Regions from separate parts of the Parafrankia sp. Ea1.12 genome, predicted to be linked through region 1. Evidence: riboswitches for the same ligand, from Rfam matches in the RefSeq annotation. Region 1 holds a riboswitch; each other region holds the start of a gene.

Region 1 (7,263 bases):
CGCACGGCGGACGGGCCGAGCACCGGCCGACACCGGGCGGCGGCGCCACGTTCCGGCTCGTCCTGCCCCGCCCCGATCCCTCTTCGTCATGAGCTGGATCGGCTCCGTTCACCGCGACCCGCCAGGCTGATCTCGGCGCGGTCGGCCGGGATCCGTCCGGCGGGCGGGACTTGCCGTGCTGGTGAGGTCTCTCGGAGCTCGTGGAGGACGTGTGGTCACCTCGGCGGTCGTCATCACGGGAGCGGCATCCGGGATCGGGCGGGCGTGCGCGGAGCTGTTCGCCGCGCGGGGGTTCGGCGTGGTCGCCGTGGACGTCGACGAGGTCGGCCTGGCGGCGCTGACCCGAGCACAGTCGCGCGCCCCGCGGCCCGCCGTGGCCCCGGCGGATCCCCGGACCGCGGCGGATGCCGGTGCCGTGACGGGGGCGGACTCCCGGCCGGCGGGCGGGCCGGAGCCGCGGATCGTCCCGATGGTCGGGGACGTCTCGGTCGAGGAGACCGGGGCCGCCATGGCGGAGCTGGCGCTCGCGAGCTTCGGGCGGCTGGACGTCGCGGTGCTCAACGCCGGGATCGGCACGACGCTGCCGTGGGAGGCCCCGGGCGCGATCGACCGGCTGGACCGGATCCTCGCCGTCAACGTGCGGGGCGTCGCGATCGGGATCCGTTCGGTGGTCCCCGCGCTCCGGGCGGGCGGTGGCGGCTCAATCGTCGTGACCGCCTCCAGCGGCGGGTTGCAGAGCGAACCGGGGAACTGGGCGTACAACGCGTCCAAGGCGGCTGTGATCAACATGGTGCGGGCCGCGGCGCTCGACCACGCCGCCCAGAACATCCGGATCAACGCCGTCGCCCCCGGCCTGACCGAGACGGCGCTGACCGCGCGCCACCGCACCGACCCGGCGTCCACCGCGGCGGTGAGCCGCCGCATTCCGATGGGGCGCTGGGGGCAGCCGGGCGAGCTGGCCTCGGCCGTCTGGTTCCTGGCCTCCGCCGAGTCGTCCTACATCACCGGAACGACGCTGGTCGCCGACGGGGGCCTGACCGCGCACCACGGGGTCGTGCCTCTGCCGGCTCCGGAGGTTGCGCTGCCGACTCCGGAAATCTGACCCGGAACGGACGAAATTACGACTCGTCCGCATCAGGGGCCTGTCAACAGGTCTGGGTGGTGCCCGGACGAACGCCGGGACCATTTCCAACTTGATGCTCGCGCAACTTCTTCCCGGTTCACGGGTCGAATTCCTGCGCCGAGGTGAGCACGTCACCCACTCTCCGTGTCACCGCTCTCGGCCATCGTGGCGGGGCGGTCACGGTGATGGGACGGTCCGTTAAAGAGGAACGCGCCTGCGCGCGTGATACGCCGTCTACGGAGAATCTTCAAGGTTTCGATGGGCCATGTGGTGCTCGCCACAGAGCCTTGGCAATTGTTGGTCCGTTGTGTGTAACGTCTGCGCCGTGCTTTCGTTCAGGAAAGCGCGCACCGGGCGACACGCCGAATCCTGCCCCGCCCGGTGAACAACAAACCTCAGGGCGGGAGCGGGGGAACCAACCTTCGGGCGTCGATCACAGACGTCCTCGGGGTGAAGTCGCGTAGCGCGACCGGGTAAATCCCAGCCCGAACCCGACAGCTAACTTCGCAGGCGTGGGGAGGGGCATCACTTTGTCCGTTATGGCTTCGCGTGCTCGTAAGACCAGTCGTTCCATCCGCCGCGGCCGTGCGCTGCTTGTCGCACCGCTCCTCGCCGCCACGATCGGCGGCGGAATCGCGATGTCACAGCCCGCCAGCGCCGCGGGTCGGCCGGACGCACACCGCTTCCTGAGCGCGGTTGTGCCCTGCGAGTCCGGCGGTAACCCCCGCGTGGTCAACGAGATCGGCGCGGGCGGCCTGTTCCAGTTCCTGCCGAGCACCTGGCGCGGCGTCGGTGGTCAGGGTCTCCCGCAGAACGCAAGCGCCGCCGAGCAGTGGAAGCGCGCGCACATCCTGTACGCGCAGCAGGGAACCAGCCCGTGGTACGCCTCGAAGAGCTGCTGGGGCCCCAAGCTCTGACCCAGCCCCCAGGCTCTGACGCGGCCCGTCGAATGAATCTGACGCGGCCGTCGAATGGAGCAGACAGGTGACGGACCAGCCTGGCTGAGCCCTGGCTGAGCGTGACAGATGGTCCGTGGAACGCGATCGGTGGCCCGGGTGTCAGTGTCGACACCCGGGCCACCGGCGTTTCGGTACCACCGGCCGCGTCGCACGAGCGCGAGGAAGCACGAGCGCGAGCGCGAGGAAAAGAGACCTGCCGTACGCTGAACAGTCGTCCGCCCGCGCACCTGCGGCCGAGTTGGCGGCGGCCGGAGAGGTGGGTTGTCGATGGCCGAGCCGACCAGCCGCCGCAGGTTCGCCGTTCTCGCGATCTGCTGCATGAGTCTGCTGATCGTGGGGCTGGACGGCACCATCGTGAACGTGGCCCTGCCCGCACTGCGCCGGGATCTGGGTGCGTCGCCCGCGGGCCTGCAATGGACGATCGACAGCTACACCCTCGTCCTGGCCAGCCTGCTCATGCTCGGTGGTTCCACCGGCGACCGGCTCGGCCGCCGCCGGATCTTCCAGACCGGACTGGCCCTGTTCACCGCAGGCTCGCTGCTGTGCAGCCTCGCGCCCGGGCTCGGCTGGCTGGTGGCCTTCCGAATGGTGCAGGCCGTCGGCGGCTCGATGCTGAACCCGGTTGCGATGTCCATCATCACCAACACGTTCACCGACCCGCGGGAACGGGCCCGCGCCATCGGTCTCTGGGGCGCGGTGATCGGGATCAGCATGGCACTCGGCCCGGTGCTCGGCGGCATCCTCGTCGAGACGGTGAGCTGGCGGGCGATCTTCTGGATCAACATCCCGATCGGGCTCGCCGCGCTGGTGCTCACGCACCGCTTCGTCCCCGAGTCCCGCGCGCCGAGCCCACGCCGCCTGGACCCCGTCGGACAGCTCCTTGTGATCGCCGTCCTCTCGACCCTCACCTACTCGATCATCGAGGCGCCCGCGGCCGGCTGGACGTCCACCGAAACGCTCGTCCTGTTCGCGGCGGCGGTCGCCGCGGCGGCGCTGCTGGTCGGCTACGAGTCGCGGCGCACCGAGCCGTTGCTGGACGTCCGCTTCTTCCGCAGCGCGCCCTTCTCCGGCGCGACGGCGATCGCGGTGTGCGCGTTCGGCGCCCTCGCCGGCTTCCTCTTTCTCAACACGATCTATCTGCAGGACGTCCGTGGCTACTCGGCGCTGCACGCCGGCCTGCTGACCCTGCCGATGGCGCTGGCCACCCTGGTGGTCGCGCCCCTGTCCGGCCGGGCGGTGGGCCGCTTCGGCCCGCGTCCGTCGCTGCTCGCCGCGGGTGTCACCCTGACCGCCGGCAGCGCGGCGATGACGGGCCTGTCCCCACAGACCTCCGTCACCACCCTGATGGTCGCCTACGTCCTCTTCGGGACGGGCTTCGGCCTGGTGAACGCGCCGATCACCAACACTGCGGTCTCCGGGATGCCGCTCGCGCAGGCCGGGGTCGCGGCGGCGGTCGCCTCGACGAGCCGCCAGGTCGGCCAGTCGCTGGGCGTGGCCGTGATCGGCTCCGTCGCGGCAGCGACCGCGACGGTCGGGGCCGTCGGCGACGGCCCGGGAGTCGGGATCGACCCCACCAGCACGGCCGCCTGGTGGGCGGTGGTCGCGGCCTGCGCCGCCGTCCTCGCCCTGGGGTTCGCGACGACGGGCACCTGGGCCCGGCGCACCGCGGACCAGACCCGGTCCCGTCTCCTGACCACCCCCGCTCCCGGGCAGGCCGCCACCCCGCAGGAAGGGACCCAGCAGGTTGCCACCCCACCGGCCGCGACCCCACAGGCTGGGAACCAGCAGGCCGCCCACCCGGTGACCGCCGAACCGGAGCCCAGCCCCTGACCCACCACCCGCCCGGCCCTGCGCCCGCGCTCTGACGATCAGCCCGTGTTGCGGAGGCCGGCGGCTATTCCGTTGATGGTCAGCAGCAGGCCGCGGCGAAGCTGAGGGTCGGCGGTGTCACCGGCCGCCCTGGTGCGGGCCAGCAGGGAGACCTGCAACGCGTGCAGCGGGGCCAGGTAGGCGTCCCGGACCAGCAGCGTGTGGCGCAGCACCGGCGCGGTCTCGAGCAGGCCGGCCTGCCCGGTGACGGCCAGCACCTCCCGCACCGTCCGCGCGTGCTCGTCCCGGATGACGTCGAACAGCGCGGCCGTGGCCGGGTCGACCAGCGCCGAGACGTAGCGCTGGGCGATCGCGAGGTCCGACTTCGCCAGGGTCATCTGGACGTTGCCGAGGAACGTCCGGAAGAAATGCCACGAGCGGTACATCTCGGCCAGCTCCCCGCCCGCGCCGGCCTCGCGCGCCGCCGCCAGCCCGGAGCCGACCCCGAACCAGCCGGGCAGGATGATCCGGGCCTGCGTCCAGCCGAACACCCAGGGGATGGCCCGCAGGTCCGCCAGCCCTCCGGAGCCGCCGGGCCGCCGCGAGGGGCGGGAGCCGATGTTGAGGTTGCCGAGCTCCTCCACCGGCGTCGCCGCCAGGAAGAACGGAACCAGGGCCGGGTCGGCGACGAGGGAGCGGTAGGCGTCCTTCGCCGCGTCCGCGACCGCCGTCATGGTCCCGTTCCAGCCGGCGAGCGCCTGTTCGGTGAACCGGGAGGTGCGGTGCAGGACGGACGCCTCCACCACCGCCGACAGGGTGATCTCCAGGTTCTGCCGGGCCAGCTGCGGCAGGGTGTACTTGTCCGAGATCACCTCGCCCTGTTCGGTGACCTTGATCGGCCCGTCCAGGGTGCCGAACGGCTGGGCGAGGATCGCCTCGCCGGAGGGGCCGCCGCCGCGGCCGACCGATCCGCCGCGGCCGTGGAAGAGCCGCAGCACGACCCCGTGGGCGCGGGCGGTGTCCCGCAGCTCACGCTGCGCCTTGTGGATCTCCCACTGGGACGCGGTGATGCCGGCGTCCTTGGACGAGTCCGAGTAGCCGAGCATGACCTCCTGGACGTCACCGCGTGCCGCGACCAGCGCCCGGTAGGACGGGTCGGCGAGCAGCCGGTCGAGCAGCGTCCCCGCGGCGCGCAGCTCGGCGACGGTCTCGAACAGCGGCACGAACCCGATCCGCGCCCACGCGACCGCCGGCACCGCGGGCCCGTGACGTTCCGTGCCGCTGGACGTCCCCGGTGGCCGGCCGAGGCCGACCAGGCCGGCCTCGCGGGCGAGCACGGCGACGGCCAGGATGTCGTCGGCGTCGCGGGTCATCGAGACGATGTAGCTCTCGATGACGCCGTCGCCGTACTGGTCCAGCGCGTGGCGCACCGTGGTGAGCAGTTCGAGGGTGCGCGCCACCCGCTCGGGCAGCCGCGGCGGGACGGCACCGAGCAGCGGCCGGCGCCCCGCCAGCTCGGCCGACAGCAGTGCGAGCCGGGCCGGCCGGTCCAGGTCGCGGTAGGGGACGTCCAGCTCGGCAAGCTGGTCGTAGATCGCGCCGAGGGCGGCGTGGTGGGCGTCGGCGTGCTCGCGGATGTCGAGGGTGGCCAGGGAGAGGCCGACGGCGCTCGCCGTCCGGATCGCGCGCCGCAGCGGCCCGTTCGCGACGAGCTCGCCGTGGCTCGCGGCGAGAGAGACCCGCATGAGCTCCAGCTCGTCCACCAGGTCGGTGGGCCGCAGGTAGTCCTTGCCCGGGACGTGCGGTGCGCCGGCGGCCAGCCGGGCGCGGGTGCCGGCCAGCCGCGCCAGGATGTAGCTGCACTTGAGCCGGTACGGCTCCTCGGCGTTGAGCCGGATGAAGCGGTCGTACACCTCGGGCAGCGCGGCGCGGTCCGCGGCCAGCGCGGCGAGCAGGCCGCCGCTGACCTCCCCGACCACCCGGGTGGACGCCGTCAGTTCACGGACCAGCCGGTCGACGAGGGCGGTGAGCGCCCGGATGCCGAACTCGTACTGGAGGTTGAGGACCTCCAGCGTGACCTCCGGCGTGACGTTCGGATTCCCGTCCCGGTCGCCGCCGGCCCAGGAGCCGAAGGCCAGCGGACGGGCGGCCACCGGCAGCTCGACCCCGATCCGGGCGAACGCGGTGTCGAGCTCCTCCAGCAGATCGGGCAGGACCTCGGTGGCGATCGAGGTGAGGTAGTACGCGGCCGAGCGTGCCTCGTCCGCCGGCTTCGGCCGCTCCACCCGCAGCTCGTCGGTCTGCCAGAGGACGTCCACCAGCTCGGCGAGACGACGGGCCAGCCGCTCGTCGTCGGCGCCGGGGCGGCGCGGGTCGTCGGTGGCGTCGAGCAGGTCGGCGATGCCGCGCAGCGTCTCCAGGACGGAACGGCGGCTGGCCTCGGTGGGGTGCGCGGTGAAGACCGGGCGCAGCTGCAGGCGCCGCATGACCTCGGCCGGAAGGTCCGGGTCGACGGCCCCCTCGTCCACCGCTTCGGCGATGCGGTCGGCGAGGTCGCGCAGCCGGCTGCGCGGGCGGTCGGAGATCTCCCGCGCCCGGTGCAGCTGCTCGGTGATGTTCGCGAGCTGGAAGTAGGCGGTGAACGCGCGGGCGAGCAGGATCGCCTGCCGCGCGTCGACGCCGTCGAGGACGGCGGCGAGCTCGGTGCCGCCGTCCTCGCCGCGGGCGAGCATGCGGACCCGTTCGACCAGCGCGAGCAGTTCCGGGCCCTCGTGGCGGGTGAGGGCCTCGCCGAGCAGCGCGCCGAGGCGGCGCACGCCGGCGCGGACGGCCGCGTGGCGCGCGTCGGAGGACACGCCGCCGGAGAAGCCGCCCGGGTCCTGGGCCTGCTGGTCCGGACGCCCGTCCGCCGGGTTGCCGGTGCTCGCCGGGTTGTTGCTGCTCTCCGGGCTCTCGGTGCTCGCCGTCCCGGGGATGCCAGGTGTGGTGGTCACGCCGCCGTCTCCGATGGGTTGATGTCGCGGAAGAGCTCTCCGCGACAGCGATCAGGTGAGGACGTGTCTGCGGGGCAGGTGCGGGTGCGGGCTCTGCAGGTGCGGGTGCGGGCTCGCTGTCCGGATCCGGCGACGGCGGTGTCGCCGCGCCGGCGAGCGGGCTGTTGCCCTGCCGACGCACATGTCCAGTCTGCCGACTGTGTGCGCTTCTGTGGTACCCGGGTTGCCGGAAAGCTCAGGTGAACGGAAAGCTCAGGTTCAGGTGAGGAGCAGGATCACCGGGGTGAGGAACACCACGGCGGCGGTGAGGTAGGCGGTCCCGGGCAGCCAGATCGGGACGGCCGGCGGGTCGAGCAGCCGGGCGATCCGGGCGACGACC
Region 2 (7,263 bases), on a different contig from region 1:
CTTGCGGCGACCGCCTCCCTGGACCAGACCGCGCCCGTTGGCCACGGGCCGAGTGGCGGCCTCGGACGGGTGCGCCACCGGGCAGCCGCGCTGATCCCGCCGCCGCAGCACGCTGCCGGGTGATCAGACCGGTCAGCAGTCCGCCCTGTACCGCGGCACAGGACACCCCGCCCGCAAACAAGCCGGTCACGAGAACAGTTGCGAGATTCACCGAACCTCCGCGACGGCGGACGAGGGTACCGAAGGACTCCCGGTCGAGCACCAGCTGGGCGTCTCGCGAGAAGGCGCTGGCAGCGACGCCCGACATCGCGGGCTCCTTCTCGTACGGCGGCGCCTACCGGCTGCCGTGTCCGGCTTCCCTCTCCGGGGCCTCGCCAGTCGTGGCGCCCGGAGGAAGGACGGAACCCTTTTCCTGCCCGACGTGCATGTCGAAGGGAGCGCCGAGACCGGGGCAGGATCGGCACGCGGTCCGGCGTGAGTGGCCGAAGGCTACGCTAAACCACTACCGCACGTAGTAGACAAACGGGTCAACAGTGACCGGCCGAAGTGGTCCTTCCAGCTGCCGAGAGAGCGACGGTGGCAGCGGCTGGCGCCCTCGATCCTTGGTAGTTCCTGCCCCAGGCATCTAGGCCTTTGTCGCGGGGGGAGGGTGGGCAGGCGATCCAACCGTCCAAGGAAGATGATGCGGCTTGATGACTTACTACGGGGTGCAGTAGATAGCGAAGGCTTGGTGGTCCGCCACTCTCAGCCCACTTCCGGTCCCGTGGCCCGACCGGGTGCGGGGGAGCGCGACCCGGGCGGACCTGCCGCCTGCCTTCCCGTGGGCAACGCAACGCATCTATACCCATGGGGGGTATAGATGTATGTTCTCTGGTCCGAGCGCGGGCCTGGCTCGGCCCGCCGGCGGTCGTTTGCGGGGAGGAGCCGGTCATGTCTTCACAGGTGGACGACGGTCGGACGTCGACCGTGGTTCTGGAGGTCTCCGGGCTGCGGTGGGCGACGGAGAAGGCGCGTGTCGAGGCCGTGCTGGGCCGACGCCCAGGGGTGGTCGAGGTGGCGGCGAACCCGGTGGCGCAGACCGCGCTGGTCCGCTTCGACCCGGAACAGACCTCGACGGCGCAGCTGGCGGGCTGGATTCGCGACTGCGGCTACCACTGCGACGGGCTGTCCGTTCCGGCGCACATCTGTGATCCCTTCGCCGAACCGGGGCGGCCCCCCGCACACACACCGGTAGCGTCCGTGCCGGTCTCACCTGCGAGAGCTTCGGATGCCGAGGCCGCGAGCGAACCGCGGTCCGGCCAGGTCGGACCCCGACCGGACGTCCCGTCGCACCATCCCCCTCACCCGCCTGCTGCCCACGAGGCACACGCCGTGCACGAACCACACGCTCGGCACGCCGGCCACGGACCAGGAGACGACCGGACCCCGGTCGCCTCTCCGCATAAGGCAATGGGCCACGGCGGGCACGGCGACCTGTCGATGGCCGGGATGGTCGCCGACATGCGCCACCGATTCCTGGTGGCTGTGATCTTCTCGGTCCCGATCCTGCTGTGGTCGGCGATCGGCAGGGACGTGCTCGGCTTCGAGGTTCCCGCCCCGCTTGGGCTGCGCGACGACGTGTTCCAGCTGTTCCTGAGCCTGCCAGTGATCTTCTGGGCTTCGTGGATCTTCTTCGACGGGGCGTTCAGAGCGCTACGTGCGCGGACCCTGGACATGATGGTCCTCGTCGCCGTCGCGATCGGTACCGGCTGTACGTACTCCCTGGTCGTCACCCTCACCGGCGGCGGCGAGGTCTTCTACGAGGCGGCTACCGTGCTCGCCGCCTTCGTGTTGCTGGGCCACTGGTTCGAGATGCGTGCCCGCGGCGGCGCCAACGACGCGATCCGCTCGTTGCTGGAGCTGGCGCCTGAGAAGGCGTTGGTGCTACGGGACGGCGAACCTGTCGAGGTGTCGACCGCGCAGGTGGTCGTCGGGGACCTGCTGCTGGTCCGGCCGGGCGGCAAGATTCCGGTCGACGGAGTGGTCGCTGACGGCGAGTCCGACATTGACGAGTCGATGGTCACCGGCGAGAGCCTGCCCGTCCACAAGGCGCCGGGTTCCGAGGCGATCGGTGCCACCATCAACACCACCGGCACCCTGCGGGTCCGAGCGACGAAAGTCGGCGTCGACACCGCCCTGGCGCAGATCGTCTCCCTGGTCCAGGAGGCGCAGAACAGCAAGGCTCCCGGCCAGCGGCTGGCTGACCGGGCCGCGTACTGGCTCGTCCTGATAGCCCTTATGGGCGGGCTCGCCACCCTGCTGGTGTGGCTGCTCGCCACCGACCGACCGACGCAGGAGGCGGTGCTGTTCGCGATCACCGTCGTCGTCATCACCTGCCCGGACGCCCTCGGTCTGGCCACCCCGACAGCGATCATGGTGGGCACCGGACTGGGTGCCGGCCGGGGCGTCCTGTTCAAGAACGCGACAGCGCTGGAGACCGCTGCCGGCGTCACCGCGGTTGTCATGGACAAGACCGGCACACTGACGAAGGGCGAGCCCGAGGTCATCGACGTCGAGACGATCGACCTCCCCGAGGAGGACCTGCTGCGGTTGGCGGCTGCGGTCGAACGGGAATCCGAGCATCCGCTCGCGGCGGCGGTCGCCCGCCGTGCCGACGCGCGCGGCATGCCCCGGCACCACGCCGAGGCGTTCCGCAACGTCCCGGGGCAAGGCGCGGTGGCCACCGTCGACGGGCACCGCGTCGCGGTCGGCAACAGCCGGCTGATGCGGGCCGAGCGCGTCGCGCTCGGCGACGCCGCCCACCGGCTGGACGCCCTCGCGGCCGACGGGCGCACGGCCGTGCTGGTGGCGGTCGACGGGCGGATCGCCGGCATCGTCGGGTTCGCCGACACACCGCGGCCGACCGCCGCGGCGGCGGTTGCCGCACTGCACGACGCCGGCGTCGAGGTCGTGATGCTCACCGGCGACAACCTGGGCACGGCGCAGCGGATCGCGAAGGAACTCGGCATCGACACGGTGATCGCCGAGGTCCTGCCAGGCGACAAGGCCACCGAGGTCGCCCGGTTGCAGGCGGGCGGCCGACGAGTGGCGATGGTCGGCGACGGCGTCAACGACGCTCCGGCGCTGGCACAGGCCGACCTCGGCATCGCGATCGGCGCCGGCACCGATGTGGCGATCGAGACCGCGGACGTGGTGCTCATGCGCTCCGACCCGCTCGACGTGCCCGCCGCCCTGCTCATCGGCCGCGCCACCGTCCGCAAGATGCGCCAGAACCTGGCCTGGGCCGTCGGCTACAACGCGGTCGCGCTGCCGATCGCCGCCGGCGTCTTCGAACCCCTCGTCGGGCTCACGCTACGACCCGAGATCGCCGCGCTGACCATGTCCGGGTCCAGCTTCCTGGTCGCGGTGAACGCCCTGCTGCTCAAACGGCAGAAGCTGCCGCGAACGTTGACAGAACCGGCCTCGGCTTAGGACCGCGGCGAGGTGGCCGCCGGTGCCGACACTGCACACCAGGATGTCGACCTGCTCGAACCGGTTGGCGAACTCGTGGCCCAGCCCGGCGTAGGCGGCAACGTTGTCCGGGGTGCGGTACTGGTCCGGGCAGTAAGACGTCAGGGCCGGGCCTGGTCCAGCCGCCCTCCGGGTTCCTCTGTGTACCCGGGGTTGGCGCCTTCCGGCTTGGCCCAGAAGCCCCTGCCGGAGTCGACGAACGGGTCGCTGACCCACATCACCGGGGGACCCACCAGCCCGTCCGGCCGCGGCGCACCCGCCGGCCTGGTACCTGGCGCGGGACGGTTGCAGACGCGCGAACCGCTTCGGGCGATCGGAGGTCGGTGCGGGCACGGACTCTGCTCCCCTCTACAAGCTTGGCGGCGAACTCCCGAATCGAACTACCACTACGGAGCATAGTAGTTTTCCTTCGGAGCGCCGCCGTGTGCATGGCCTTGTCGTGGCCCTCGGCCAGCGAGCCTCGGGGAGTCATGGCTAGGTAAAAGGGCTGATGGCCCCTTCTTGGGTGGCACCTCGCGCCCCCGCGGGCGAACGGTCATGGCGGCAACAACTATCTTGCGTAGTAGGCTCTGGGTGGCGGACGCGGAAGAGGGTGACGTGACGCGCTGCGAGACACCGGCACGACACGGCGCGCTCTGGGCTCGACTCACGCTCGTGTCAGCCGTCCTGCTCGGGCTGCTGGCGATGCACGCCGGCCTGGCCGCGCAGGTGCACGCGCTCGTTTCGCCGCCCTGTGTCCAGGGAACCGACCGTGACGTTCACCCGCACTGGTCCCACTCGCACGAGCCTGGGGCCGAACCCCACGGCCACCAGGGCGTGCTCTGTTCGGCGGTGTTCCGGGACGACCCCGAACCGGTTCACGGCGGCGAACAACACGGCCTGGCGGCCATGTCCACCCCCTTCGGTGCCTCTGCCTTCACCGGGACGCGTGGCGACCCACCGCAGACGCCGCCGCCTCGGTACGTGACCGACCTGTCTGTCTACTGCGTGTGGCGGCTGTGAGCGGACCTGCGTCGGACGTCACGCACGCCTGTCGGCGCGCTCGACGACTCCGGCCTCAGATCCGTTGGCAATCCGACACCGAGGACGACTCGTGCGAAGAAGACGCCACCTTGGACTCGCCGCCGTAGCACTGGCCCTGACAGCCACGCTCGCGGCGTGCGGGGGCGACGACACCCCGACGGGCCCGTCGTCCGCCACAGCAGGGAGCAGCAGTGAGGCCAGCGACAGCGCCCACAACAACGCGGACGTGATGTTCGCCCAGATGATGATCCCGCACCACCAGCAGGCCGTGAAGATGGCGGAGCTGGCACCCGACCGGGCCGCCGATCCGGCGGTGCTCGCGCTGGCCCAGCAGATCGGGACCGCGCAAGCACCGGAGATCGAGACGATGACCGGCTGGCTTGCAGCGTGGGGCGAACCCACCGCCATGCCCGGCGCCGGCGGTCATGGCACCGACGACATGGGAATGATGTCGGAGGGCGACCTGACCGCTCTCCAGACGGCGTCTGGTCCGAACTTCGACCGCATGTTCCTGGAGATGATGATCCGGCACCACGGGGGTGCGATTGCGATGGCACGCACCGAACAGCGGGACGGACAGTTCCCCGACGCCGTGGCCCTGGCCAGGACGATCGAGTCCACGCAGACCACAGAGGTCGAGACCATGAAGGGCCTGCTCGGTACCGGATAGCCGAGCAGGGCCCTGGGGCACCGGCCGCGCGCCGGTGTCCCAGGGCACCTCGGGTCCCAGGCGCGACACTCGGCACGACGAACGCGAACGTCGGTCGCGGCGAATGACCTGACGACGAGACAGCTGACGACCGGAACAGCGGAACGGCTGGGAGACCTCGAAGTCGAGGCCATGGACCAGGTGTGGGCCGCGAGCGGCCCTCGTGGCATGGCACCAGGCCGGTGCCGGAGACCGTCCTGCCGGAGATGGTGGCCTTAACGGCCCGTTTCGGACCTGCGAGCAAGGCGACGGGGCAAGACGATCCACCCGGACTACCCGACCGTTCATCGGACACCGCGGGCCGCAGCGGCTTTGGCGGCCCCGACAGACGTCCCGTCAATCCTTCCGACAGCCACCAGTCTCGATGATCAATGTCTTTCGGTGGTGGAGAGGTCAGCACCGAGAGATCCCCTCACCCCGGGCAACTATGTCTCGTAGTAGGTGCCGAGCCTCGCGAAGGGTGGGTGGTGTCCGGACGCAGTGCGCCGAATTGCTGTCCTGATCCTCGCTGCGCGGGCCCGGGGAGGCTTGGTTGGGTGGCGGTCTGACCGCGATCTGGTGATCGAAGGCACTCCAAAGGCGCGTCTACTCCGCTCGGCGAACCTAGATCTTGCTGGAGCGGCGTGGATGTCCGTCGAAGATCTTCTGAGATCTTCCGATTGCTACCTACTATGCTCTGTAGTTGGTAGTGTGTGCATCTGCTGCAGCATCGGACCGTACGCCGAATCCTGCCCCTGGTCCGGTGACCCCTCCGACTTGCATCTGGGGCAGGAGCGGGGGAACCACGTTCCTCCGGGCGTCGCCTCCTTCGATGCCCTTGGGGTGAAGCCGAATACGCACGGGGCGTTCGGCCGGGCTCCCAGCCCGAACCCGACAGCTCACCTCGCATCACCTCGCAGGCGTAGGGGAAGGATCACCATGGTGTCTGCGCAGAGTGCGCAGCTTGATGCAGAAAGACGCCGACAGGAGGGACGCGGTCGCCACCGGGCTCCGTCCGTCCCCACAGCGTCGAGCCGGGCCAGAGCGCGGGCCCGCGCTGTCGCAGCGGTGACCACTGGCACTGTCGTGGTCTCCGGTATGGCTCTCGCTGGATGTGCGCCGGAGCCCAGCTCGGACGGCGCGTTGGACGACAGCACGAACACCACGTCACTGACGCTCGCGACCCAGATCGGGTCCCGGGTGGCAGTCGACGGCCCCGTCCAGGGTGCCGCGGGAGAGGGCGCGTCGCGCACCGTCCTTGATGCCACGACGGACATCTCTGCACCGACTCTGTCGTCCAAGATCGACGTGGGTCTGCGCGTGACGAACCCCGACGTGACTGTCAACGCGGACGAGCCTGTCAATGTCGGCTTCTCGCTGTTCAACGAGGAGACCCACGCCCCGCTGGCGGACCAGCTCATCAAGGTACAGGTCAAGCTACCCACCGGCTGGGCGACCTTCCTGCACCTGACCACCGACGAGCGTGGCTTCGCCTCCTACACGGCCCGCGTCCTCATCACCACGAACGTCACGGTGATCTTCGATGGAACGGACGCCCTCCAGTCCGCCCGCTCGGAGAACGAGGCGACGCTGCGCGTACGCCCGGCCCCGCCGCCGGTATCTGTGCAGGGCACCAGCAATGCCGTGAACGTCGAGACTCCGGCGGTCGACGTCAGCATCCCGGCCAACACGCTCGGGGAGAAAGCCGTATACCTGGCGTCGCGGCAAGCCGGTAAGCCCTACGTCTACGGGGCGACCGGGCCGTACAGCTTCGACTGCTCCGGCCTGGTGCAGTACATCTACAAGCAGCTCGGCAAGACACTTCCCCGGACCACCGACCAGCAGTACGCGGCGACAACCAGGATCGCTCAGGGCTCCGAACAGCCAGGCGATCTCATCTTCTTCGGCCAGCCCGGCGCGATCTACCACATGGGGATCTACGCCGGTGGCGGGAAGATGTGGGTCGCGCCGAAGACCGGTGACGTGGTGAAGCTCCAGACCATCTGGGCGGACTCCTACTCGGTCGGTCGGGTGACCTGAGC
Region 3 (7,263 bases), on a different contig from region 1:
AGACCGGCCGCGAACAGGATGGTGTCCCCTGGAAGCCAGAAGCCGACCAGGATCCCGCTCTCCGCAAATATCACCGCGAAGAGGATGACGTAGAGGGTCATCCCGGAGAGGCTCTCGATGTCCACTCGGCCAGTCTGCCGGGCGCGGCGGGCGGGGAGGAGACATCCAGCCGCCTTCCGGCGATGTCGCGTGGAACCACACCCGTCCGAGGCGCGCGACGGCATACCCTTCGGCCTACACCTGCCGTCGGCACGCGTCGGGCGCGACCGGACTCATGGGGATCCAGGGATCCGGTGGCGGGTTCGGCGGCGCGGCCGGCGCCAAGGCCCGCGGGCGGTGTGTGCCGCCAGCCGGCCGCGGCGCCCCTACACCTTTCGAGGAGTTCCACCGATGCCCATCGCCAGCCCAGACGTCTACGCCGAGATGCTCAGCCGGGCGAAGTCGAACGCCTACGCCTACCCCGCCATCAACGTGACCTCGTCGCAGACCCTCAATGCCGCGCTCCGGGGTTTCGCGGAAGCCGGCAGCGACGGAATCGTCCAGGTGTCGACCGGCGGCGCCGAGTTCCTCTCGGGAACGACCATCAAGAACATGGTGCTGGGCGCGGAAGCGCTCGCCGAATACGCGCACCACGTCGCCAAGGCATACCCGGTGAACATCGCGCTGCACACGGACCACTGCCCCGCCGACAAGCTGGACACCTACATCCGCCCGCTGATCGCCATCTCGAAGGAGCGTGTGGCGCAGGGCCGCGACCCGCTTTTCCAGTCCCACATGTGGGACGGTTCGGCGGTCGAGCTCGAGGAGAACCTCAAGATTGCCGACGAGCTGCTCGCCGACTGTCGCGCGGCGCGCATCGTGCTGGAAGTCGAAATCGGTGTCGTCGGTGGTGAGGAGGACGGCGTCGTAGGCGCCATCGACGAGAAGCTCTACACCACCCCCGGCGACATGTTCCGCACCGCCGAGGTTCTCGGCACCGGAGAAAAGGGCAGCTACATGCTGGCCGCGACGTTCGGCAACGTGCACGGCGTCTACAAGCCGGGGAACGTCAAGCTCCGACCCTCGATCCTGCGCGAGGGTCAGCAGCACGTGGCCGAGAAGCTCGGCCTGGCCGCCGACGCGAAGCCGTTCAACCTGGTCTTCCACGGCGGCAGTGGGTCGGACCTCTCCGAGATCCGCGAAACGCTCGACTACGGCGTCATCAAGATGAACGTGGACACCGACACCCAGTACGCGTTCACCCGGCCGATCGTCGACCACATGCTCCGCAACTACGACGGTGTCCTCAAGGTGGACGGTGAGGTCGGGGTCAAGAAGGCCTACGACCCGCGCACCTACGGCAAGGCCGCCGAAACCGCCATGGCCGCCCGGGTCGCCCAGGCCTGTGACGACCTGCGGTCCGCCGGCCGGTCGATCGGGGTCTGACCAGCCTCGTCCGGTTCACGGCCCGACGGTCACCTGATCCGTTCCTCTCCCTCCCGGGGACGCCTGTCCCCGGGAGTACATCTATGCCCCGCGGAGTCCATGTGTCCCGGGCTGTGGCCCTCGGCCGCACATGGCACTGTTCTCCCCATGGCTCCGCTCTCCCTATGTCTCGACGCCGTGTCTCCTCATTGCTCTTCGGTCGGCCGAGCGTCCGCGGCCGCGGAGGGCGGCACCGGAACCCCCTGAGCGCCGCACGCCCGGGGGACCACATTCCCCGGGAACAATGAGGTACCTGTCGGGACACGCACCGTTTACCCGGGACGGGGCCCCTCGCCCGGTGCCGCCCGACACCCGGTGCCGCCCGATGCCGCCCGGGACGCCCAGTGCCATCCGGGACGCTCAGTGCCATCCGGACACCCAATGACACCCGGGACGCATAGTGCCCAAATAGGCACACAAAGCTATCGTGGGCGCGCGGTGCCCAGCGGAGCACACGGCGCCAACTCGGAACAGAGTGTGCACCCGCTCCTATCCATGCGGAAGCGCACCCTCGATGTGGACGCGAGGCGTCACCCGCCCGGCGAGGCCTCATGAAGATCGTGCGGGCGGTCGGCGCGACATCGGCGCCCATACCAACCCAGGACACTCCGAAGCCCACAGCCCACCACAGGCCCCTCATGGGTTGCGGATCGGGTAAAGCCTGCCGAGACCACGCGCACGACCCATCGGAGTCCACACCGGACGCAGCGTTCGCGTGGGCTCCTATGTGTCTCAGCGGCCCCGATGCGTCCTACCCGACACATGCCGACACATGCGGCCGCGCGCCGAACGCTGCTGCCGCGGTGACCCGAGCGCACCCGTTCGTGCGCCCCGGTGATACCTCTTCCGGCCCGCCCCGAGACGCACGCCGTGGCCGAACCGCGAGCCGCCCCGCCCGTGGGCCCGCGGGACAGCTCGGATTCCCGCCCGAACGGGGCTACTTCGGGGCACGCAGAGAGGCACCAGACAGCCCACGCGATCGCCCGATCACGGGCGAGAGACACACACGGACCCACCTCAGCCAAGATCGATCCGAGGGACGAATGGGACGTACCGACCCGACCCCGAGGGACGCCACCACCCCGCAAGCAGTCACAGAAACACCCCAACAAGTTAACTCATAGTTACAGTTGCGTTTCTCACACATCACGGCATGCGGGCTGGTATCAGCACGACGATATGAATTTTCTAGCTGCTTGATGACGGCCTGGCCGGCCGCGGGTAGCCTTCTCGCATATTCGGCTTGATTGCCGACAGCACGCCCAATGGTAACGATCTTTCACCAGTGTGATCTGTCGGTACGAACCACCCTCCACGACGCGGTCGCCAAGTTAATGAGCGCGCATGCGCGCGCGATACCAGCACCGTGATCAAACCTCAAGCAGCCACCGGACGGTGTGCTCTTTTTCACCCGAGGCATTCAGTGCTTGTCATTCGACCTGACGGCGTGGTTATGGTCTTCGCCGTGCCCGGAGACAGGCCGGGCACCCGACGGGTGGCACGCCGAATCCCTGCCCCCATCCGTTGGAAACAGAAACCCGATGGCAGGAGCGGGGGAACCAATACCCGGTCGCCGATTCTGGGGACCTTGGGGTGAAGCCGCTAACGCCGACGGCACGAGGAGGAAGCTTGTCCTCCGTTGCCGAAGGCACAGGATTTCCGGAGTTCCTGACTTGGCGGCCGGGCTTTTTCCCTGCCCGAACCCGACAGCTCACCTCGCAGGCGTGGGGAAGGAAAACTCACGCATGTCCGACGCACGTACCAGTGGCCGACAACGCCGCAGCAGTACCCGCAGCCGGGCCCGCACTCTCGTCTCCGTCCCCGTCATCGCCGCGGCGGTCGGCGGAACACTCGCCCTGAGCCAGCCGGCCAACGCCGCCACGACCTGGGAAGGTCTACGGCAATGCGAGTCCGGCGGTAACTACACGACGAACACCGGTAACGGCTACTATGGCGCTTACCAGTTCTCGCCAGGCACCTGGCGCAGCCTCGGCTACTCGGGGCTGCCACACACGGCTCCGCCCGCCGTGCAGGACGCAGCGGCACTGCAACTCGCACTCCGTTCCGGGTTCGGCCAGTGGCCGGTCTGCGGGAGCGGAATGGGCTCCGAGCAGCTCCTGCCCGGCGCGTCGTCATCAGGCGCCGGGGTCCAGGCGTCCAGAGCGGCCGAGCGCACCTCGCTGGTCGCCCAGCCCGCAGCCGCGGGCGTCCCGAACCTGACGCGGACATACACCGCGTCGATGGTCAACCAGGTCAGCGACGAAGTCCGCTCCTGGCAGGCCAAGATGACCTCCCTCGGCTACCCCCTCACGGTCGACGGCAGCTACGGACCACGGTCCGCGGCCGCGGCGCGTGACTTCCAGGCCGCACGCGGCCTCGTGGTGGACGGCGTCCTGGGTCCGCAGACCTGGGCGGCCACCTTCGGCTGACGTCTGCCGACCGGCGCACTCGGTCACCAGCCGGGCCGTCTGACGGCCACCGCCGCACGCGGCGCCCGCTCCCCCGCTGGCCTGAACCGACCCACCGCACCCTCCTGACGGCCGCCCCCACGCCGCCGTCCGGTCGCGGTGGCCCCCACGCACCGGTCGAGCCCCCTTCGCAAGGCGTCCTTCCCCCGGACGAGGCATCCCACCCGCGCCCGTCGCGGTGAGCCATCCCTCCATGGACTCAGGCCCTCGAACCGGGCGCCGGCGAATCATCCGTGTTCCAACTCCGCCCAGCCGGTGTGTCTCCGGACATCCCGCCCGCGGCCGACCACGTGCTGTCGCAACCGCGATTCCCCCACCAGCACGAGCTCGGCACTCTGCGTCGCCCCGGTTCGTCCGCGGCGAAGACCCGCCGGCGCCAGGACCGTATGACCCGCCCGCACGGGGCAGACCCCGCCGTGCGGGCGGGGGCCGGTGCGCGGATCGCCCCAACGATCCGCGCGGCACGGGAGGCGGTACGGACTCAGGCGGCAAGCCGGCGTCGAAGTCCCGATGCCGGGGGCCGTGTTCTCATCCGTGATCCACCCGATGATCGGACGAACCCTCCGACAGCCAAGTCGCCGCGGCGCGTGATCCGCCGCCGACTCTGCTAGGTCGAGCCCGCCGCATGATCTCCTCCGGCCCAGGCCGCAGGAGGAGCCGTCCACGCCGGTGATCCCGGCGGGCGGGCGTGTCCCACACAGGCCGGGACACGCCCGCCGCGGACGGCCAGCCCGATCCCGTCGCCCGTGCAGGTCCTCCCTCCGCCGCGCCCCGTGCCCCCGGGCCCACAACCCCATCAACCTACATATAGTCATGTTAGATATACAAAACGTAATTATCTAGGAAAAAACTACAAACGAACGACAAAAATACTTTCGAGGAGCCGTCCAGACGCGACGGCACGCGGCCCGACCCACCCCGGCGGACGGCCGTCCGCGGCCTGGCGGTAACGTCATCCGGATCAGTGCGTCTCGTCACAATCGGCTACGTCACTCGTCAATCAGCCCATTCGGGTAGCTCCGATGTGGTCCTTTCGCATCCCCCACTAGCCGCCCGAATTTGCGCCGTCTAGCTAGATCTCGCTACAGTTCCGCCCACTCGCCTCCCCGGGCGAGGTCATGCGGACGGACGCCGAGTCCTGCCCCCGTCCCCATGGCCGGAACGAGCACGGACAACATCGGGCAGGAGCGGGGGACCCACCATCCGGACGCCCCCCCGGCGTCCTAGGGGTTAAGCCGGCGAAACGTGCGGCCGGGAGCACACCGATCCGCGAGGACGGGCTCCGGGCCAGCGGCGCCGACCGGGCAACTTCCAGCCCGAACCCGACAGCTCACCCCGTAGGCGACGGGAAGGACTCTGATGCGATCGCATGATCGTGTTCCCGCCCGTTCCAATGGCCGTGGCGGAAGGCACCGAGCGACCCAGGGACCGTCCACCGCGACTCGGGTCCTGCGCACCACCGGCGCCGTGACGGCGCTGGTCGGCACCGGGCTCGCGGTGACCGCCGCTCCCGCGGGAGCGGCGACTGCCGACGACTTCGCGAAGCTCCGCAAGTGCGAGTCGGGCGGCAACTACGCCATCAACACCGGCAACGGCTTCTACGGTGCCTACCAGTTCGACCAGCGCACCTGGACGGGCCTGGGCTACCCCGGCCGACCCGACCAGGCTCCTCCCGCGATGCAGGACGAGGCCGCGTACAAGCTGTACAACAGCCGCGGCTGGTCACCATGGCCCGGCTGCACCAGCAAGCTCGGCCTCACGAGGAACGGCCCGGCGCCGGCGTCGTCCGGTGCCGGCGGCGACGTGATCGCCCAGGCCCTGACGCCGGCCGAGCCGCCTATGACGCTCGAGCGCGCTCGGGCTGAGGTCGGCGGCCAGTTCGGCGGCGAGGCGCTGAACGTCGGTATGGGCGACGACGTGCGCGCGGACGCCTTCATATGGCAGGCAGAGATGCGCGACCGCCGGTTCGTCCTGACCGTCGACGGCAAGTTCGGCCCGGAATCGCAGGGCATCGCCGCGCTCTACTCGTACCTCACCCGAGTGAGTGACGGTCAGCCCGGCGTGGTCGGCCAGAACCTGTGGAACGCCACCGTCAGCGGCTGACACCACCAGCGCCGCCAGGCACCCCGGCACCGCCGGCTTCACCTGACACCACCGTCGACGGCCGACGTCGGCGGCGCCAGCGGACGTTGCCGACAGCTGACAGCGTCGACAGCTGTCGCACGCCCTGAGACGGCCGGCAGCGCCCTCACACCGTCGGCAGCACCCCCAAGGGTGGCTGACAGCGCCGTCAGCCGGCTGGCGGCACGACCGGCGGCCGGGGCACCCGCATCCGCTCCCAGCGGCTGACAGCGCCGTCAGCGGCTGGCGGCTGCCACGGCCCGGCGCTGACGGCCTGCGGTGCCACGTCGGGACGTCGCGCGGCGTCTATGTCAAGGCGCCTCGGGGCCTGGATGTCGCCGGGCCGGGCGTCGTGCGCGCCCGCCCACCCGCAGCGAGACCAGGCCGGGCGTGGGGCCAGGCCGGGCGGGACCGCGGTGCCCGAGCCCCTGACATCGCCGTCGCCACCCGCCAGGACCGCGGACGGCGCCGGACCTGCGGCGGCCACGCGTACCTCCGGATGACGGGCGCCGGGTCCTCATGACCGTCTGGCAGGTCGGGCTATGCCTCGTTGGCACGAGGTTCCACGAGGGCGCTGTGGTCCCGGGCTGGTCCCGATCTCGCCTCCGCGCCCGTGTCGTGGTCCGCCCGGCCCTCGATTGCCGTCAAGCAGAAATCTAAAAACCAACAGACAGACTACGGAAGAAATCGACTGACACAGGAGAAGTAGGGCCGGCGGCGGCACGACGCCGACGGGGCGCCGACGCGATGCCGGCGGGGCCCGCGGCCGTCCGTGGCCGTTCAGTGGCCGTCCGCGGGCGGCTCGGCCCCGGAACGGCTCCGGCGTCGGGCAGGATGAGGTCATGACGACACCGCCCGCGAACCAGAACCTCCTGTCGGGCCCGCCGCCCACGCTGCTGCCCTCCGACGCGGCGGCCGCGGACGCGCTACGGGCCGGCGACACGCCGGACACGGTCGCCGCCCGGTTCCCGGCCATCAGCCTCGGCTGGGCGGTCCTCGCCGAGGACGCGCTGCGCGCCGGGCGCCCGGTGGAGGCGTACGCCTACGCACGGACCGGGTACCACCGGGGCCTGGACCAGCTCCGCCGGTCCGGCTGGAAGGGGCACGGGCCGGTCCCGTGGTCCCACGAGCCGAACCGCGGCTTCCTGCGGGCGCTGGCCGCGCTCTCCCGCGCCGCGGCGGAGATCAACGATGGCGAGGAGGCGGCCCG
Region 4 (7,263 bases), on a different contig from region 1:
TGATCGCGTCCGAGAACTACGTCTCCACCGCCGTGCTGGAGGCGTCCGGCTCGGTGCTGACGAACAAGTACTCCGAGGGCTACCCCGGCAAGCGCTACTACGAGGGCCAGCAGGTCATCGACCCGATCGAGACGCTGGCGATCGACCGGGCGAAGTCGCTGTTCGGCGTCGAGCACGCGAACGTCCAGCCGTATTCCGGCTCCCCCGCCAACCTCGCGGTCTACCTGGCCTTCCTGCAGCCCGGCGACCCGGTGATGGGAATGGGCCTGCCTTCCGGCGGCCACCTGACCCACGGCTGGACGGTGTCGGCGACCGGCCGCTGGTTCCGCGGGGTCCGGTACGGGGTCCGCCAGGACACCGGGCGGGTCGACCTGGACGAGGTCCGCGACCTCGCCCTCGAGAACCGGCCGAAGGTGATCTTCTGTGGCGGGACGGCGATCCCCCGCACCATCGACTTTCCCGGGTTCGCGGCGATCGCCCGCGAGATCGACGCCGTGCTCGTCGCGGACATCTCCCACATCGCCGGGCTGATCGCCGGCGGCGCCCACCCATCGCCGGTCGGGCACGCTCCGGTCATCACGACGACCACGCACAAGACGCTGCGCGGCCCGCGCGGCGCCATGATCATGTCGGACGCCGCGCACGCGACGGCACTCGACAAGGCCGTTTTCCCGGGCCTTCAGGGCGGCCCGCACAACCACACCACCGCCGCCGTCGCGGTCGCCCTGCGGGAGGCCGCGACACCAGATTTCCGGGAGTACGCGCACCGGGTCGTCGCGAATGCGAAGGCGCTCGCCGAGGCGCTTTCCGGACGCGGTTTCGATCTCATCACCGGCGGCACCGACAACCATCTCATCCTCATTGACCTGACGAGTCGCGGAGTCGCCGGGAAGCCGGCGGCGAAGGCACTCGACCGGGCCGGGATCGAGCTGAACTACAACACGGTGCCGTTCGACCCGCGCAAGCCGTTCGACCCGTCCGGGGTGCGCCTGGGAACCGCCGCGATCACGACCCGCGGGCTGCGTCCGGAGCAGATGCCCACCCTCGCCGCCTGGATCGACGAGGCCGTCAAGGCCGCCGGCGACGCGGACGAGGCGACCATCGAGCGGATCGCGGGCGAGGTCAGGGACCTGATGTCGGCCTACCCGATGCCCGGCTGGGTCTGACCGACCCAGCGGGGAACCTCCAGCCGGCCGACCCAACGGCACCGCTGACTCCCCCTCACCCTCGGCCCGGGCGCGCACGAAGGCGCCCGGGCCGAGGCATGCCCGGCCCAGCTCCCCCGCAGCCCCGGTCGCCGTCCGCGCCGGGTGTGGCGACGTCCGGGCGGATGCCCGCGCCGCAGCGTCGCCGGTTACTGCCCGGAGTGTCTCGATCTCGATTCTGTGTACGCATCGTGACCAGGATGCGCCGTCGGTACAAGAAAATTAGTACTTGCGATTACCCTTAGTAGTTCGTTACGGTGTCCTGGCTCGCAGCAAGCGACGGGCCGTACGCCGAGTTCTGCCCTAGGCCCGTCGTCCCCTCCTAGCGATCAGCAGGGCAGAAGCGGGGGAACCACGTTCCTCCGGACGGCCACCCGCGCACGGGCGGCCGTCCTCGGGGTGAAGTCGACCGCGCCGCAGATGCGGTAAAGGCCGACCGGGCTTCCCGGCCCGAACCCGACAGCTAACCTCGCAGGCGTACGGGAAGGATCGTCGTGTACGCACGCATGTCTGGATCACCCAGGCGGGCCTTTCACCCGTCCCTCGGGCAGCCGCCGCGGCCGCACAGTGCCCGCATCCCGGGGTTGACGCAGGAAATCTAGACCCACCAGGTCCGGAATACTTTTACGCCGACAGAACGCCGGCGCACTGAGCCATGCTTCCCTCGCCGGGCGAATCGTTGCCGTAACTTTTTGATCCGTGTACGGATCAATTTCCCATCCGGACATTCAGAAGCTCTGTTCTTCATAGCAGAAACGAGATTCTTAGATGTCGCATGGAAAGCACCGCAGGTCCAGCCGTCCGAACACCTCCGGACGGGGACCCGGGCGAGGCCGCGCCGCCGTGGTCACCGCGGCGAGCGTCATCGGCGCGTCGGCGGGCCTGATGTTCACCGCGGGCCCGGCGAGCGCGGCCACCGTCTCCGACGTCACCATCGCGCAGGCGGCGCAGAACGCGGGCCTGCCGTCCTGCCGCGGGATTCCGCTGAGCACCTGGGTCGCGGTGGCGCTGGCCGAGTCGGGCGGCAACACAACGGCCCACGCGACGGTCGGTGAGGACTCCCGCGGCCTCTGGCAGATCAACATGCGCGCGCACTCGAGCTGGGTCGGTAGCCGCAACCTCTACGACCCGAACGTCAACGCCTGGGCCGCACGGCAGGTATGCGCCAGCCAGGGCATCGGTGCCTGGAGCGCCTACAAGAACGGCATGCACGTGAAGTACCTGGCCCGCGGCGCCGCGGCGGCGGCCGCGGTGGGCAGCGGCACCGGCGCCCGGACGATCTCGGCCGTCACGCCGGCCGCACCGGCCGCACCGGCCGCGACGGCACCGGCGCCCGCCAGCTCGGGCTACATGCGGCTCGGGGTCGAGGGCGTCCGCTGGGACGTGGCGCTGGTGCAGAAGCGGCTCGCCGCCATCGGCTACCCGATCACCATCGACGGCCGGTTCGGTCCGCAGACCAACCACATGGTCGTCGACTTCCAGAAGAAGAACGGCCTCGTCCCGGACGGCGTCGTGGGCCCGCTCACCCACGACAGGCTGTTCGCCTGATCCAGGGGCGGCGCGCGGCCGTCGAGCCGTCCACGTCGCGGCCCGGGCACGCCGGTGCCGGGCCGCGACGGGGCGGCGACCGGGCGGCGTGGCCAAGCCCGTGGCCGGGCGGGGGTGGCGCGCCCGACACGGCCGACCTGCCGCTTCAGTGGACCGCCGGGCCGGATCCGGGCAGGCTCGGAGTTCTGGCCCGCCAGGCAGGACGCGACCAGGGCCGCCCGTCCACGAGGCAGGAGCGATTTTTGTGCTGACCAGGATCGACCATGTCGGAATCGCCGTGGCCTCGCTGGAGGAGGCCATCCCTCGTTACGAGGCGGCGTTCGGCCTGAAGGTCGCGCATCAGGAGACGAACGAGGCGCAGGGCGTGCGCGAGGCGATGCTGCTGGTGCACCACGGCGACACGGGCGGCTCCTACGTCCAGCTACTCGAGCCGGTGCGCCCGGACACCCCGGTCGGGAAGTTCCTGGCGAAGAAGGGCCCCGGCATCCACCACATCGCCTACGGCGTGGCGGACATCGACGCGGCGCTGGCGGCGCTCACCGTCACCGGGTTCGACCTGGTCAACAAGACGCCGGTGCACGGGACATCCGGAAGCCGGATCGCGTTCATGCACCCGAAGGGCCTCGGCGGGGTGCTCACCGAGCTGGTCGAGGCGGCCGAGGGCCACTGACCTCCGGCGTGACCAGCGCGGCCGGGCCCGGGGGCTGACCCGGGCCCGGCCGCGGCGGCGGTCCCACCCGCCGGCGGTCCCACCGGCACTGCGTCGCTGGTCAGCGGCGGCTCTCGGCGGCGGTCCACTTGCTGGTCGGGATCGGGTCGAGCGGCACGACCGACGTGCCGTCCCAGCGGAACCGCACGCTCGCCGCGCCCGCGCTCGGGCAGCACATCGGGTCCGCCGGGCGGTACAGGTCGTACTGCAGCGCCACCACCTCGCTGGTCGACCACACCCACCGCACGCCCGCGCTCGCGACGGCGTCCGTCCCGACGAACCGGCCGCGGTGGAAGAAGAAGGCCTGCTGCGGATGGCCGTCCACCGAGGTGGACAGCCGCCCGACGATCACGCTGAGATCGTGGGTGGGCTCGTAGCCGTCCGTGGTGATCGGTGTGTAACCACGGCCGCGGACAAGGCCCGACGCCTCCGCCAGGCTCAACGAACCGGCCACGACGGCCGAGCTGCCAGGGCCTGACGGGCTGGCCACGGCACCTGAGCTGGCCACAGCACCCGGGCTGCGCGCGGCGCCCGGTGTGGCGGCCGGGGGTGACTGCACCGCGGTCGGCGCGGCGGACACCGCAGACGCCGCCCCGCTCAAGATGACCGCGGCGGCCAGTACGGAGATGAACACGACTCGACGCATGGCGACCGCCCCCTTGGGCCTCGTATCTGCCGACCGGCCGACCGTAGGCGCACTTCGGGCTCGCCGCCCGCTCAGGGAGTGGAATGCGCGGTTTCGGAGCAGGTCACCCGGGGGGTACGGGAGTGGGCGATCAGGTACGGGCGAGGAGCATCAGGATCATTCCACCCGACATGATCAGTCGGGATCCGCGCGGGACGACCGGTTCCGGAAAGATCCGGATTAGCCGGGCGGCCAGCTCACGGACGCGCGGGCGCGCCGGCGGCGGCGCGGCGAACCGGCGCGCCGACGGGCCGGCCAGCGCCGCCAGGCACGCCCCGCCGAAGATGACGACACACCAGGCGCCGATCGCCCCGTCGGTGCGCAGCGGCCAGCCGGCGACGCAGGCCGCCCCGGACATGCACGCCATCGCCGCCGCCTCCACGACGAGCAGCGCACAGCAGGACCACATGCCCGGCGCACTGCACCGGGGATGGGTGACGAGCCCGACGAGCAGCGCCGCCGTCAACGCCAGGTACAGCGCGAGGAACGGCCAGGAGCCGACGAGCCGGGCGGGGCCGGTGAACATGACCGCCATCCCGGCCGCGACCAGCACGTGCCCGCCCTCGATCCAGCCGTCCGCGGCGGACGCGTGCGTACGCGGCCCGTCCGCCGCCACCGGGCGGCGGAACAGGGCGCGCATCCGCCACAAGTGGATCATTGCGACGATGATTGAGGCCACGCCGGCGGCTACGGCCAGCGGACCGGCCAGCGGAACCAGGTCCGCGGCCACCGGGTGGCGGTGGGTCACCCCCCAGCGGCGAGCTCGGCGGCCACCAGCGAGCTGATGCGACCCGCCCGAGCCTCGTCGACGATGACTTCCAGCTGTTCGATGCTCATCTGGATCCGCTGGCCGAAGTCGTCGGTGAGGACGACCCGGCGGTCGGCCGCGGCGTGGTGGTCGATGTAGAGCTCCGGGCAGCCGCAGCTGCACTTCCCACAGAACGTGATGACGCGATTCAGGGCGTCCGACCCGCTCATGGCACCTCGCACGACGACGATAAGATCATCTGAGTGTAAGCGGTCGGGCCCGCAGAGCCGACCGAATCCGCCCACCGTGGCGCCGGCGGGTGGCCGGCGGCAGGCGTGGCGGCGGCCTCAGCCGTGGCCGGCGGGCTCAGCCGTGGCCGGCGGGCTCAGCCGTGGCGGGCGGGCTCAGCCGTGGCGGGCGGCGTCCGCCCAGGCCAGGACGGCGAGCACCCGGCGGTTCTCGGTTGGCTCCGGCCGCAGCCCCAGCTTGGTGAAGATGCTCGCGATGTGGGATTCGACCGTCTTCGGGCTCAGGTGCACCCGCTGAGCGATCCCGCTGTTCGACAGGCCCTGGGCCATCAGCTCGAGGATGCGGCGCTCGCGCTCCGACAGCCCGCTCAGTCGCTGCGACTGCGGGTAGCCTGCGAGCAGCCGCGCGGCGATGTGCGAGTCGATGACCGGCTGCCCCTCGCGGAGCCGCTCGAGGGCGTCCTTCAACGCCTGCCGGTTGGTGATGTTGTCCTTGCGCATGTACCCGATGCCGGCGGCGCCACCGGCGAACAGGTCCGCGGCGAACGGGTCGTCGTCGTGCGCGGTGACCACCAGGACGCCCATCCCCGGGTGCGCCTGCCGCAGCGCGCGGGCCGTCAGCAGCCCCTCGTTGGTCCTGGTCGGGGGCATCCGCATGTCCACGATCGCGACGTCGGGCGGGGCGTCCCGCACGACGGCGAGCAGCTCCGTCCCGGTCGGCACGGAGGCGGTGACCTCCACCCCGATGGTCGCGAGCAGAACGCTGAGCGCCTCCCGGATGAGCCCACTGTCCTCGGCGATCGCAACACGCACACCGGATCTTCTCACGTCCCCCGGACGGCCCGGTCACGCACCGGGATAACCCGGGGCCGTTCCGGGGGACATCCGGTAGGAACCCCGCGTTCGCTCGGGTACACCTGACGGATGCCGGTCGGCTCCGGGCGTTCCGCGACGGCGCGGCTCGCCGCCTCGACGACGGCCACGACGCTGCTCGTGGCCGCGGCGACCGTTGCCGCCGGGTGGCCGTACTGGGAGCGCCACCGGCTGGCCGCCGTCCCGAACGTGGCGGTGGCGGTGGCGCTGGTCGTCGCCGGCATGCTGCTGCGCGGCGACCCGTCGTCACGCCGGTGTGGGGAGCTGCTGGCCCTCGGCGGCCTGTGCTGCCCGCTGACCTGGCTGATGAGCTGGGACGTCGGCCCGCTGCCGCTGATCGCCGTCCTCGGCCAGTCCGTCTACTGGGTGGCCTACGCCTGGGGGCTGCTGCTCTACCCGGGGAACACCCTGCGCGGCCGGGCCGACCGGTGGTGGGTCACATCCGCGGCGGTGATCCTGCTGGGCGGGCAGGTGCTGACGGTCGTCATCTCCCGGCCGTCCTGGAACGGCTTCACCGACGGTGTGCTGTGGCCCGCGCCGCTGCTCGTCGGCCGGGCCCGTTTCGAGGCGGCGCTGGACGTCCTGCTCGTCCTCTACGTCCTGGTGCCCGTGACGTTCGTGCTGCTGGCGGTCGCCCGGATCCGGGCGGCGCGGGGCCTGGAGCGGGTCGTCGCCGGTCCGGTGCTGCTCTCGGCGGGCTTCGTGGCGCTCGTCACCGCGGTGACCTACCCGGGCCTGATGGCCGAACCCGAGCTGGGCCGCGTCGAGGACGCGGTCGCGCTGCAGGGGGCCGCGTCGATCGTCACCCCCGTCGCGCTGCTCGCCGTCGGCGCCCACCGCCGGCTGCTGCTGGCGACGACCGCCGACCGGCTCGGCCGGGAGATCGGGTCGCCGACACCGGCGTCGGTGCGGGCGGCGCTGCGGGCCCTGCTGCGCGACGCCACCCTCGAGGTCTACTACCGCCAGCCGGACACCTGCCACCAGCCGGACACGGAGGTGCTGGTGGATCTGCACGGCCAGGTGGTGGACCTCCCCCCGGAGGACCACCGGGGGGAACGGTCGGACCGGCCGGGCCCGGAACAGCGCTGGTACGTCCCGGTGCGGTCCGCGGCCGGCGCGCCGGTCGCGGTGCTGAGCATCGATCCCGTCCTGCGCTGCCACCGGCGGCAGGTGGCGGCGGCGCTGGCCGCGGCGGCCGCGGCGCTGGAGCAGGCGCGGGCGCAGAGCGGCCTGCGCGCGCAGCTCGT

Evidence for each region. Region 1 has a riboswitch for cyclic di-AMP ahead of FMEAI12_RS14515 (transglycosylase family protein). Riboswitches for the same ligand answer to the same signal wherever they lie in the genome.
Region 2: another riboswitch for cyclic di-AMP. It lies ahead of FMEAI12_RS19345 (C40 family peptidase); the one in region 1 lies ahead of FMEAI12_RS14515 (transglycosylase family protein).
Region 3: another riboswitch for cyclic di-AMP. It lies ahead of FMEAI12_RS01680 (transglycosylase family protein); the one in region 1 lies ahead of FMEAI12_RS14515 (transglycosylase family protein).
Region 4: another riboswitch for cyclic di-AMP. It lies ahead of FMEAI12_RS27165 (peptidoglycan-binding protein); the one in region 1 lies ahead of FMEAI12_RS14515 (transglycosylase family protein).

The regions. Positions count from the first base shown of each region.
Region 1 is NZ_UBIZ01000295.1:15,538-22,800, reverse strand. Features, by position in the region: gene FMEAI12_RS14525 (HAMP domain-containing sensor histidine kinase) at 1-92, shown strand, start outside; gene FMEAI12_RS14520 (SDR family NAD(P)-dependent oxidoreductase) at 212-1,102, shown strand; cyclic di-AMP (ydaO/yuaA leader) riboswitch at 1,474-1,650, shown strand; gene FMEAI12_RS14515 (transglycosylase family protein) at 1,663-2,040, shown strand; gene FMEAI12_RS14510 (MFS transporter) at 2,350-3,912, shown strand; gene ppc (phosphoenolpyruvate carboxylase) at 3,951-6,884, opposite strand; gene FMEAI12_RS14500 (M56 family metallopeptidase) at 7,143-7,263, opposite strand, start outside.
Region 2 is NZ_UBIZ01000348.1:11,668-18,930, forward strand. Features, by position in the region: gene FMEAI12_RS19320 (sulfite exporter TauE/SafE family protein) at 1-190, opposite strand, end outside; gene FMEAI12_RS19325 (cation-translocating P-type ATPase) at 931-3,471, shown strand; gene FMEAI12_RS19335 (hypothetical protein) at 4,108-4,512, shown strand; gene FMEAI12_RS19340 (DUF305 domain-containing protein) at 4,604-5,203, shown strand; cyclic di-AMP (ydaO/yuaA leader) riboswitch at 6,003-6,130, shown strand; gene FMEAI12_RS19345 (C40 family peptidase) at 6,290-7,261, shown strand.
Region 3 is NZ_UBIZ01000092.1:45,885-53,147, reverse strand. Features, by position in the region: gene FMEAI12_RS01690 (DedA family protein) at 1-125, opposite strand, end outside; gene fbaA (class II fructose-bisphosphate aldolase) at 391-1,425, shown strand; cyclic di-AMP (ydaO/yuaA leader) riboswitch at 2,956-3,203, shown strand; gene FMEAI12_RS01680 (transglycosylase family protein) at 3,210-3,893, shown strand; gene FMEAI12_RS01675 (transglycosylase family protein) at 5,292-6,035, shown strand; gene FMEAI12_RS36085 (hypothetical protein) at 6,223-6,540, opposite strand; gene FMEAI12_RS01670 (DUF3151 domain-containing protein) at 6,896-7,263, shown strand, end outside.
Region 4 is NZ_UBIZ01000459.1:17,114-24,376, reverse strand. Features, by position in the region: gene glyA (serine hydroxymethyltransferase) at 1-1,166, shown strand, start outside; cyclic di-AMP (ydaO/yuaA leader) riboswitch at 1,485-1,698, shown strand; gene FMEAI12_RS27165 (peptidoglycan-binding protein) at 1,974-2,753, shown strand; gene mce (methylmalonyl-CoA epimerase) at 2,998-3,423, shown strand; gene FMEAI12_RS27155 (LppP/LprE family lipoprotein) at 3,524-4,108, opposite strand; gene FMEAI12_RS27150 (DUF5134 domain-containing protein) at 4,239-4,895, opposite strand; gene FMEAI12_RS37375 (hypothetical protein) at 4,892-5,125, opposite strand; gene FMEAI12_RS27145 (response regulator transcription factor) at 5,300-5,956, opposite strand; gene FMEAI12_RS27140 (hypothetical protein) at 6,068-7,263, shown strand, end outside.